DNA from 2 places in the Duganella caerulea genome. Region 1 is predicted to be linked to the other one. Evidence: riboswitches for the same ligand, from Rfam matches in the RefSeq annotation. Region 1 holds a riboswitch; the other holds the start of a gene.

Region 1 (5,024 bases):
GAGGTATCGAGCTTCATCAACGTCGACGTCAGCGAACTGCTGAGCGACACCGCGCATGAGGCCAGCCGCCTGCAGGACGTGCGCATCCACACCGACATCGTGCCCAACGCGCACGTGATGGGCAACGCCACCGACATCAAGCGCGTCATCAACAACCTGATCGAGAACGCCCGCCGCTACGGCAAGACGCCCGGCAGCGAGCTGACCGAGATCGACATCAAGTGCAGCATCAAGGGCATGCACACCTCGCGCCGCGTGCTGATCGAGGTGCAGGACCACGGCAGCGGCGTGCCGCCCGAACAGATCGAACAGCTGCTCAAGCCCTTCACCCGGCTCGACGCCGCGCGCGGCCAGGCCAACGGCGCCGGCCTGGGCCTGGCCATCGTCGACCGCGTGATGCAGCGCCACGGCGCCGAGCTGCAGGTGCGCAACCGCGACGGCGGCGGCCTGCAGATCCAGATCGTGATGAAGGCGGCTTGATGCGGGCGCCGCCGATCGCGCTGCTGCTGATCGCGGCAGGCCAGGCTTTGGCCGCCACCGCCGCCAAGCCGCCCGCGCCGCCGCGCATCGAACAGCGCCAGCCCACCGAAGAGGAACGCGCCAGTTTCGACGACTACTACCGCCAGAAGATGCTGGCCGAATCCAAAGGCGCGCGCCTGGTGCAGCCGCTGTTCGCGCCCGAGTTCGACATCGAGCGCCAGCGCGGCAAGCCGTGGCAGGTGATCGCCCGCGTCGACTCGGCGCCGCGCCATTCGGCGGTCGACCTGTGCCGGCAGATCCGTTCCAGCTTCATCTACGACGCCAGGGCGCCCAGGGATGCGCGCTGGAGCGAATCGGCGCAGCCGCCCAGCTGGCATGTGTGGCTGGCACAGCCCAAGACCATCTGCACCGCCGCCCAGCACACGGTGCTGATGGACCAGGCGCTGCCGCCGGAGGACGTGGTGGCGCTGCTGCGGCAGTATCCCGAACTGCTGAGCCGCGCGCGCCTGCTCCTGGCCGGCAACTCGCGCTGCATCCGCCAGCGCGCCCTGCCCTTCACGCTGCGCGCGATCGAGCCGGCGCCGCCGGCGGCCGGCGCGCCCGTGATGTTCAACCTGGTGTTTGAAAGCGACCGCGACACGACCGTCCGCGTCGCCGTGCGCAAGCACCGCGGCGAGTACGCGGCCTGGAACGTCAACTGCGACTAGCGCCGCCGCCGCCGCCACCGCTGCCGCGGTTGATCGGATGGTCGGCCGGCTCCAGCAGGCGGGTCAGCAACAGCTCGGTGGAACCGTAGCCGTACAGCGAATCGGCCTCCAGCCCCTCGGTATCGTAGGGCACGGATTCCTCGCGCTCCGAGCGGCTCGGGTCCGCGTCCGAATATGTGACGCGCCAGGCGCGCTTGAGCGAATCGGCGCGGCGCAAAAACTGCGGCATCGGCCACAGCGCCGGGTTCCAGTCCGCGACCTCCCCCAGCACGCGCCAGTGGCCGCTGGCCAGCGCCATGTCGCCCACCCGCAGCACCTTGACCGCGTCCTGCGGCTGCAAGGTGTTGAGCTCCTCCTGCGACGGCAGGCGCGTGAGCTTGGGGCCGAACAGATACGCCAGCATGATCTTGCTGCCCGGCGACAGGCGGGCCACCAGCCCCCAGCCGTAGCCACCGTCCAGCAACGGAATCGCAAACCAGCTCCCCTCTTGATACGACTGCCTCATCCCTACCCTTTCGCTTGCACGATGCAGCACGGTGTCGCCAAAATGCACGGACATCATGGCGCCTCCGTTGAAAGCTGTGACTGCTTCGTTGGCGCCCCGCGGCGCAAACCGCCAGTGTAAAGGCGCGGCGCGGAACACGGCGCACGGCACCGCGACCCGCGCCTGTGCTACACTACCGCCTCGCTAGGGGTCCTGGAGCTTTGCTGCCGGGTGAGAGATACCCTTCGTACCTGATCTGGATAATGCCAGCGAAGGAAAGCGCAAAGTGGTTCTCCCCTCCTTTGATGGCTCTCTTCGCGGCTCCCAGCCGAGAACAACAGAGAGCACACCATGTACAAACCAAGTTTCGCAGTGTCGGCCATCGCGCTGGCGCTGCTCCAGGCCTTCCCGGCCGCCGCCGCCGACACCTCCGCCGACGGGCAGGCCCTGCCCGAAGTGGTGATCACCGGCGCCAAGGCGCAGGCCAGCCGCGCCTCCGTGGCCGGCTTCGCCAACACGCCGCTGCTGGAGACCCCGGCCTCGGTCAGCGTGATGACCTCGCTGCAGATGCTGGACCGCCAGGTCCGCTCCACCACCGACGCCGCCAAGTTCGACGCCAGCCTGAGCGACTCCTACAACGCGGTCGGCTACTCGGAGCAGTTCTCGATCCGCGGCTTCAAGCTGGACAACGCCTCCAGCTACCGCAAGGACGGCATGTCGGTCTCGGCCGACACCCAGATCCCGCTGGAAAACAAGGAACGCCTGGAAGTGCTGAAAGGCCTGTCCGGCCTGCAGGCGGGCGTGTCGGCGCCGGGCGGCGTGGTCAACTACGTCACCAAGCGCCCGACCGAAACCGACTTGCGCACCGTGGTGCTGGAAGAGCGCGAGCGCGGCACGCTGTACGGTGCCGTCGACCTGGGCGGACGCTTCGCCGATCCGCGCTTCGGCTACCGCGTCAACGTCGCGGCCGAGCGCCTGCGCTCCTACATCAAGGGCGCCGATGGCAACCGCAAGTTCGTCTCGGCCGCCTTCGACTGGAAGATCTCGCCGCAGGCGCTGCTGCAGGTGGACGCCGACTACCAGAAAAAATCGCAGGTGACCGCGCCCGGCTTCCAGCTGCTCAACAACACGACGCTGCCGAACATCCCGGCCGACACCATGCTCAATAACCAGCCGTGGAGCCGTCCGGTGGAAACCACCAGCAGCAACATCGGCGCGCGCTTCGAATACCTGTTCACGCCCGACTGGAGCGCCACCATCAGCGCCAACCAGCACCAATTCAAGCGCGACGACTACACCGCCTTCCCTTACGGCTGCACCGCGCAGCTGCTGTACCCCGGCTTCTGCGGCAACGGCGACTACGACGTCTACGACTACATCAGCCTGGGCGAGAAGAAATCGCCGCTGACGGTGCAGGCGCTGGTGCAGGGCAAGTTCAGCACCGGCTCGATCAAGCACGAGTTCACCGGCGGCGCATCGCTGTTCCGCAACAGCGAGAAATGGGGCGACTACCTGTACGTGCAGGCCGGCGCCGACGGCACCGCGTTCAGCAACATCTACCACCCGATCATGGTGGCGCCGGCGGCCGGCACCAGCGGCCCGGTCTCCGAGCGCCGCCGCGACAACGAACGCGCCCTGTTCGCGCAGGACATCCTGAGCCTCAACGAACAGCTCAAGCTGCACGCCGGCGCGCGCTACGTGCAGGTCAAGCGCGACGAAATCAGCGACGCCACGCTGCCGCCCGCCCACACCGACGTCGGCTTCTGGCTGCCGAATGTGGCGCTGGTGTACAGCCTGCGTCCCAACGTCTCGGTGTACGGCTCCTACGCGCAGGGCCTGGAGCACGGCGGCATCGCGCCGATCCAGACCACCAACCAGGGACTGGCACTGGCGCCGGGCAAATCGAAGCAGGTCGAAGTGGGCGTCAAGGCCGACATCCATCCCGACCTGAGCGCCAGCATCGCCCTGTTCGAGATCCGCAAGGGCCTGGAATACACCGACGCGCACAACACCTACGTGCGCAACGGCCGCGCGCAGAACCGCGGGCTGGAAATGTCGCTGAACGGCCGCGCCTCGCGCGACCTGATGGTGGGCGTCTCGGCCACCGCGCTCAACACGCAGCAGCGCGACACCGGCCTGGCGGACATGGACGGCAAGCGCGTCACCGACGTCGCCGCCTTCAAGTCGACCGTGTACGCCGACTACGCCGTGCCGCAGGTAGCCGGTCTGTCGGTCAACGCCAACTGGATCTATTCGGGCAAGAAGGCGTTCGACAAGGAGAACCAGGTGTTCGTGCCGAGCTACCATGTGCTCAACCTGGGCGGCGCCTACGACACCCGCATCGGCGGCGTCCACACCACGCTGCGCGCCGGCATCGACAACGCCTTCGACAAGTTCTACTGGCGCGACGTCACGCCGGACCTGGGCGGCTACCTGATGCCGGGCGCCACGCGCACCTTCCGCGTGTCGGCCCAGTTCGACCTCTAAAAGACCAGCTGCACGCGCATCGAAAAACTCTTCGCCGCGCGTGCCGAATTCCTGCCGATCAGGTAAGCGAATTCGTACTTGATCTCCTGCCGGCCGATATCGCGGTGTCCGAACACCGCCGGCCCGGCGCGGTGCGACTGCTGCCGGTATGGCAGCCAGTCGTTCCACTTCCCCACCTCGCCGAAAGCCTGCACGCCCGGCTGCAGCCACGGCTTCCAGTGATGCCGCACCTGCAGCTGGTAGGTCAGCTCCATCGGATGCTCGCCGCCGCCCGGCGCCACGCCATATGCACGCTGGAAGAACAGGTTGGCGTTGAACTGCGTGCGGCCGATTTCCGTCTGCAGCACCGGCCCCCATTCCAGCGCATAGCCGCTGGCGTTGTCGCGCGCCTTCTCCACCTTGGTGTGCAGCGCCAGGTCGAAGTCGTACTGGCCTTGCGTCAGCAGGTAATCGTTCTGCCACGCCGTCTCCTGCCAGTGCGCGGCGCCGCCGTTCAGCCTGACCCACTTGGCGTACACCTCGGTGTACCAGCGCGACGTGACGCCGTAGCCGACGCCGATCTCCGGCGCCGCCACGGTGCGCCCGTTGTAGTGGGCGTTCCAGTATTTGTAGTCGAGGGATGCCTGGCCCTCCACATCGTAGGTGGAGACCAGGTAGTAGCCGGTGTCGGCCAGCGCCAGCGGGGACACGCACATCAGGATCACCGCCAGCCGCTGCTTCATGATAGATGCCGCTCCACTTGGGATAATCGTTCGTCGGGATCGCCCGACACCAGCAGATAGGGTATCCCACGCGCCGCCAGCTCGTCCAGCAGCAAGCGGTTGACGATCACGCTGACCTCCTCGGATTCGCGCTGCAAGCCGTCG
Region 2 (5,024 bases), on a different contig from region 1:
GGCGGTCGGTCATGGCGTTCCTGGACATTAAGCGGCGGATTGTCTGCTAGCGGACATCGGCCCGGCCTGCGCGCTGTCGCGGAGAGCGGGCGGGGGCGATCATGGACACCTGTCCACCTCAGGAGTGTAATCCATGTCCTCTTCCCATGTTGCCGCGCGCTGGCCGCGCTATCTGTTTTATCCGCTCGCGCTGGCCGCCACGCTGGCCTTCATCCACGCCTCGGTCGGCGGCTGGCTTGGTCCGCTCGGCAAGGCGTATCCGGCTTACCTGGCGGCCATGATCGCGACGATGGTGACGCTCGAACGCCTGATGCCGATGCGCCGCGAGTGGAACATGACCAAAGTGTCGTTTTTCACGCGCGATCTGCCGATGCTGGTCGTCAATGGCGCGACCATCGCCGCCACCACCTGGGCCGTGACCTGGCTGGCCACTCATCACCGCGGGCTGCCTTTATTGCGCAGCAGCTTGCCCTGGCAGGCCGAAGCCGTTTGCGCGGTGCTGTTGTCGGATTTCCTTTGGTATTGGGTGCACCGCTACAGTCATGAGGGACGCGGCCCATTGGCGCGCTGGCTGTGGAAGACCCACGCGATCCACCACCTGCCCGGCGAGGTCTACGTGTTCATGCACGTGGTGGGGCATCCGATCAACAGCGCCTACGTGCGCGTGCTGTTAATGCTGCCCGCCATCCTGTTCGGCTTTTCGCCGGAGGCCGTGTTCGCGGCGTCGGTGTTCAACGGCTTCCAGGGGCTGGTGTCGCACTTCAATGTCGACGCCAGGGCGGGCTGGTTCAACCGCCTGCTGACCGGCACCGAGCTGCACCGCTTCCACCACAGCGCCAACCGGGACGAGGCTGGGAACTACGGCGCCACCGTCTCGATCTGGGACCAGTTGTTCGGCACCTTCCGCCTGCCGGCCGCCGCGCCGAGGCAGCTCGGCGTCGACGACCGCGCCCAATATCCCGGCGACCGCCAGTGGGGACGACTGCTGGGCTTGCCCTTCAAGTAGCAGGGCAGGCTGGTGCTTACCCGGTGTAAGGGTACTCGCGGAGGATGTTCATGTTCAGACTCCCTCGGCAAACAAAACAACGGCCATATGCCAACTGATATTACGCCGTTTTGATCGTTTGAGGGGCGTCAGCGGAGCCGGCCCACCGGCTTGCCCCTCAAGTAAAGCAGGGCAAGCCGGCGTGGCGTGCTTACGGCTTCAGGCTGAAGTTGACGTTGCTTTGGTTGGTCAGCGAGATGTCGACCAGCGGCAGGCTGGCCGTGGTGTAGCCCTCGGCGGACGCTTCGGCGATGTATTTACCAGCTCCCGGCAGCACGGTGGCGGCGCTGGCGAATTGCAGCGGCAGCGTGGCGCTGTACACCGCGTACTGTGGCGCGCTGACCGGCAGGCCGCTGAGCGTGTAGCTGCCGCTGGCCAGGTCGGCGCCGCGGTACTTGACGGTGACGGTCGGCCCGGCCACAAAGCTCTGCTTGGCCGCGACATAAGCCGTGGCGGTGCTGCTGGCCGGGGTCAGCGTGACGGTGCCGCCGATACTGCCGGTGACGCTGGCCGGCAGCGTGATCGGCGCGGCGGACGTGCTGATGGCGACCGTGGCCGAGGTGCTGGTCACCGGCACCGCGCCCACCACGGCGGCGGCGCTGTCGTCGGCCGTGACCACCACGTCGTAATTCCCCAGCGGCAGCCGGCTCAGCGCGAATTCGCCGGTGGTGGCGTTGGGCGCGGTGGCGCTGACGATGGCGCCATTCTGCTGCGCCGACACCATCACGTGGCGGCTCAGCAGCGCGGTCGAGACAAAGCCGCCGATGCCGTTGAGCGTGGTCGGGATCACCTTCACCACCGGCTTCAGCGCGTACTTGCCGTTGCCCTTGGTGACGACGGATTTGCAGGCGTCGAAGTCCAGCACCAGGTCGACCCGTTGGCCGGCCGCGACGTCAAAGGAGTTGACCAGCTTGATGCCGCTCTGCACCGCGCTCGGCGTGTCGAGCGACACCTCGGCGGTGCTGCCGCTGACCACCACCGAGTTGGCCATGCCGGTGCCGGTGTTGGGGTCGAGCACCAGCCGCAGCTGGTTGTAGTGGCCCGCGCTCAGCGAGGTCTGGCCCAGCGCCTCCAGCGCGCCGTTGGTCAGGTTGAGCAGGTTGATCTTGCGGGCCGGGCTGAGCGTGATGTCGGTCCAGCCGGCGTCGGTGTCGCTGGCCGTGCTGCTCTGGTTGACGCGCACCTTGTTGACAGTGACGTTGACGGCGTCGAAGCCGCACGACGGCGCGTCCGTCATCGACACGGACAGCGTGCCCAGGGTGCTGTCCGGCGTGCTGCCGCCTCCGCCGCCGCCACCGCCGCCGCAGGCGCTCAGCCCGGCTGCGGTGAAGGCCGCGAGCGCGGCCAGGTAAAGAGTTGGGTGTGCTGGCTTCATGATGAATCTCCCGATAGTCGCGCGTTGGGCGCTTGTTGTGGCGACGGTGGTGTCGCTGTGAGGATATTCTGCGTTCCTTTCAGAAACTATTATGTGTGATGCCGCACATAGCGCGCGGCTTTTACATCTGTTACAGATGGGTTAGCTCTACGCGCCATACCAGGTATTGTGGTTTTTTTCACGTGGACGTTGTCCGCGCGGCGCGGCCGGGCGTATAATCGGCCCCGCTGCCGCAAGGTGGCACACGCTAGGGGTCCTGCGCATTGCGATGCGCGGGTGAGAAATACCCTCCGAACCTGATCTGGATAATGCCAGCGAAGGGAAGCTTAGGACATCGCCGCCACCTCTCGTTGTATCTGTGGAACGGCGCCGTCCAACCTCCTTTGCTGGCTCCTGTAGCTAACGAAGGAGCCAAATGAACGCCAATCCCAAATTCCTCTCCGCCACCGCCACGGTGGACGAGGCAGCCATCAAGCCGTTACCGAATTCCCGCAAGGTCTACGTCGAAGGCAGCCGCCCCGACATCCGTGTGCCGATGCGCGAAATCACCCAGGCCGACACGCCGGCCTCGTTCGGCTTCGAAGCGAATCCGCCGATCTACGTCTACGACACCTCCGGCCCGTACACCGATCCGGACGCGGTGATCGACATCCGCTCCGGCCTGGCCGCGACGCCGCGCCTGCCGTGGATACTGGAGCGCGACGACACCGAGGAACTGGACGGCCCGACCTCCGAATATGGCCAGGCCCGCCTGGCGGACCCCGCGCTGGCCGAGCTGCGCTTCAACCTGCACCGCAAGCCGCGCCGCGCGCGTGAAGGGAAGAACGTCACGCAGATGCACTACGCGCGCCAGGGCATCATCACGCCGGAGATGGAATTCGTCGCCATCCGCGAGAACCTGCGCCGCCAGGAATACCTGCAGAACCTGAAGGACTCCGGCCCGATGGGCCAGCGCCTGGCCGACCTGATGGGCCGCCAGCATCCTGGGCAATCGTTCGGCGCCAGCATCCCGGCCGAGATCACGCCGGAATTCGTGCGCGAGGAAATCGCCCGTGGCCGCGCCATCATCCCGGCCAACATCAACCACCCGGAAATCGAGCCGATGATCATCGGCCGCAACTTCCTCGTGAAGATCAACGCCAACATCGGCAATTCGGCTGTTACTTCGTCGATCGGCGAGGAAGTCGAGAAGATGACCTGGGCCATCCGCTGGGGCGGCGACAACGTCATGGACCTGTCGACCGGCAAGCACATCCACGAAACGCGCGAATGGATCATCCGCAACAGCCCGGTGCCGATCGGCACGGTGCCGATCTACCAGGCGCTGGAAAAGGTCAACGGCAAGGCCGAGGACCTGACGTGGGAAATCTTCCGCGACACCTTGATCGAGCAGGCCGAGCAGGGCGTCGACTACTTCACCATCCACGCCGGCGTGCTGCTGCGCTACGTGCCGATGACGGCCAAGCGCCTGACCGGCATCGTCTCGCGCGGCGGCTCGATCATGGCCAAGTGGTGCCTGGCGCACCACAAGGAATCGTTCCTGTACACGCACTTCGAAGAGATCTGCCAGATCATGAAGGCTTACGACGTGTCGTTCTCGCTGGGGGACGGCCTGCGGCCTGGTTCCATTTACGACGCCAACGACGAAGCGCAACTGGGCGAGCTGAAGACCCTGGGCGAACTGACCCAGATCGCCTGGAAGCACGACGTGCAGGTGATGATCGAAGGCCCGGGCCACGTGCCGATGCAGCTGATCAAGGAGAACATGGACCTGCAACTGGAACAATGCCACGAGGCGCCGTTCTACACGCTGGGACCGTTGACCACCGACATCGCGCCCGGCTACGACCACATCACCTCCGGCATCGGCGCCGCGCAGATCGGCTGGTACGGCACGGCCATGCTGTGCTACGTCACGCCCAAGGAACACCTGGGCCTGCCGGACAAGAACGACGTCAAGGATGGCATCATCACCTACAAGATCGCCGCCCACGCGGCCGACCTGGCCAAGGGGCATCCGGGCGCGCAGATCCGCGACAACGCGCTGTCCAAGGCGCGCTTCGAATTCCGCTGGGACGACCAGTTCAACATCGGCCTCGATCCGGACAAGGCGCGCGAATTCCACGACGAGACCTTGCCCAAGGACTCGGCCAAGGTGGCGCATTTCTGCTCGATGTGCGGGCCGCATTTCTGCTCGATGAAGATCACGCAGGAAGTGCGCGAATTCGCGGCGGCCAACGGCGTGTCGGACGGTGCGGCGCTGGAGCAGGGGATGCAGGTCAAGGCGGTGGAGTTCGTCAAGAACGGCGCTGAGCTGTACCGCAAACTGTGAGGCCGGCATGATCGACATCGAACTGAACGGCGCCCCATACCGGGTGCCGCCGCGGCAAACGCTGGACCAGTTGATCGACGCGCTGTCGCTCAGTGGGCAGGCGTTGGCGCTGGCGGTCAACCGCGCGGTAGTGCCGCGCCAGCAATGGCCGCAGCGCGAGCTGCAGCCACAGGACCAGGTCGACATCGTCCGCGCCATCGGCGGCGGCTAAATTAAATTGGGGTCAAGTCTGACATTCGGACACGGCCTCTGCTGTAGCGGGCCGCTACAGC

Evidence for each region. A riboswitch is a leader RNA that binds a small molecule or an ion and turns the genes downstream of it on or off. The one in region 1 is predicted to bind thiamine pyrophosphate.
Region 2: it holds a riboswitch for thiamine pyrophosphate, as region 1 does, so the genes downstream of both, thiC (phosphomethylpyrimidine synthase ThiC) here and ACUJB0_RS07650 (TonB-dependent siderophore receptor) in region 1, are expected to answer to the same signal.

The regions. Positions count from the first base shown of each region.
Region 1 covers NZ_BPWJ01000002.1:629,443-634,466, reverse strand. The annotation lists gene ACUJB0_RS07665 (ATP-binding protein) at 1-480, shown strand, start outside; gene ACUJB0_RS07660 (hypothetical protein) at 480-1,187, shown strand; gene ACUJB0_RS07655 (Imm26 family immunity protein) at 1,174-1,692, opposite strand; TPP riboswitch at 1,868-1,966, shown strand; gene ACUJB0_RS07650 (TonB-dependent siderophore receptor) at 2,023-4,158, shown strand; gene ACUJB0_RS07645 (hypothetical protein) at 4,155-4,880, opposite strand; gene ACUJB0_RS07640 (AAA family ATPase) at 4,877-5,024, opposite strand, start outside.
Region 2 covers NZ_BPWJ01000003.1:142,619-147,642, forward strand. The annotation lists gene ACUJB0_RS09890 (TetR/AcrR family transcriptional regulator) at 1-13, opposite strand, end outside; gene ACUJB0_RS09895 (sterol desaturase family protein) at 134-1,006, shown strand; gene ACUJB0_RS09900 (DUF4382 domain-containing protein) at 1,197-2,420, opposite strand; TPP riboswitch at 2,660-2,760, shown strand; gene thiC (phosphomethylpyrimidine synthase ThiC) at 2,836-4,752, shown strand; gene thiS (sulfur carrier protein ThiS) at 4,760-4,963, shown strand.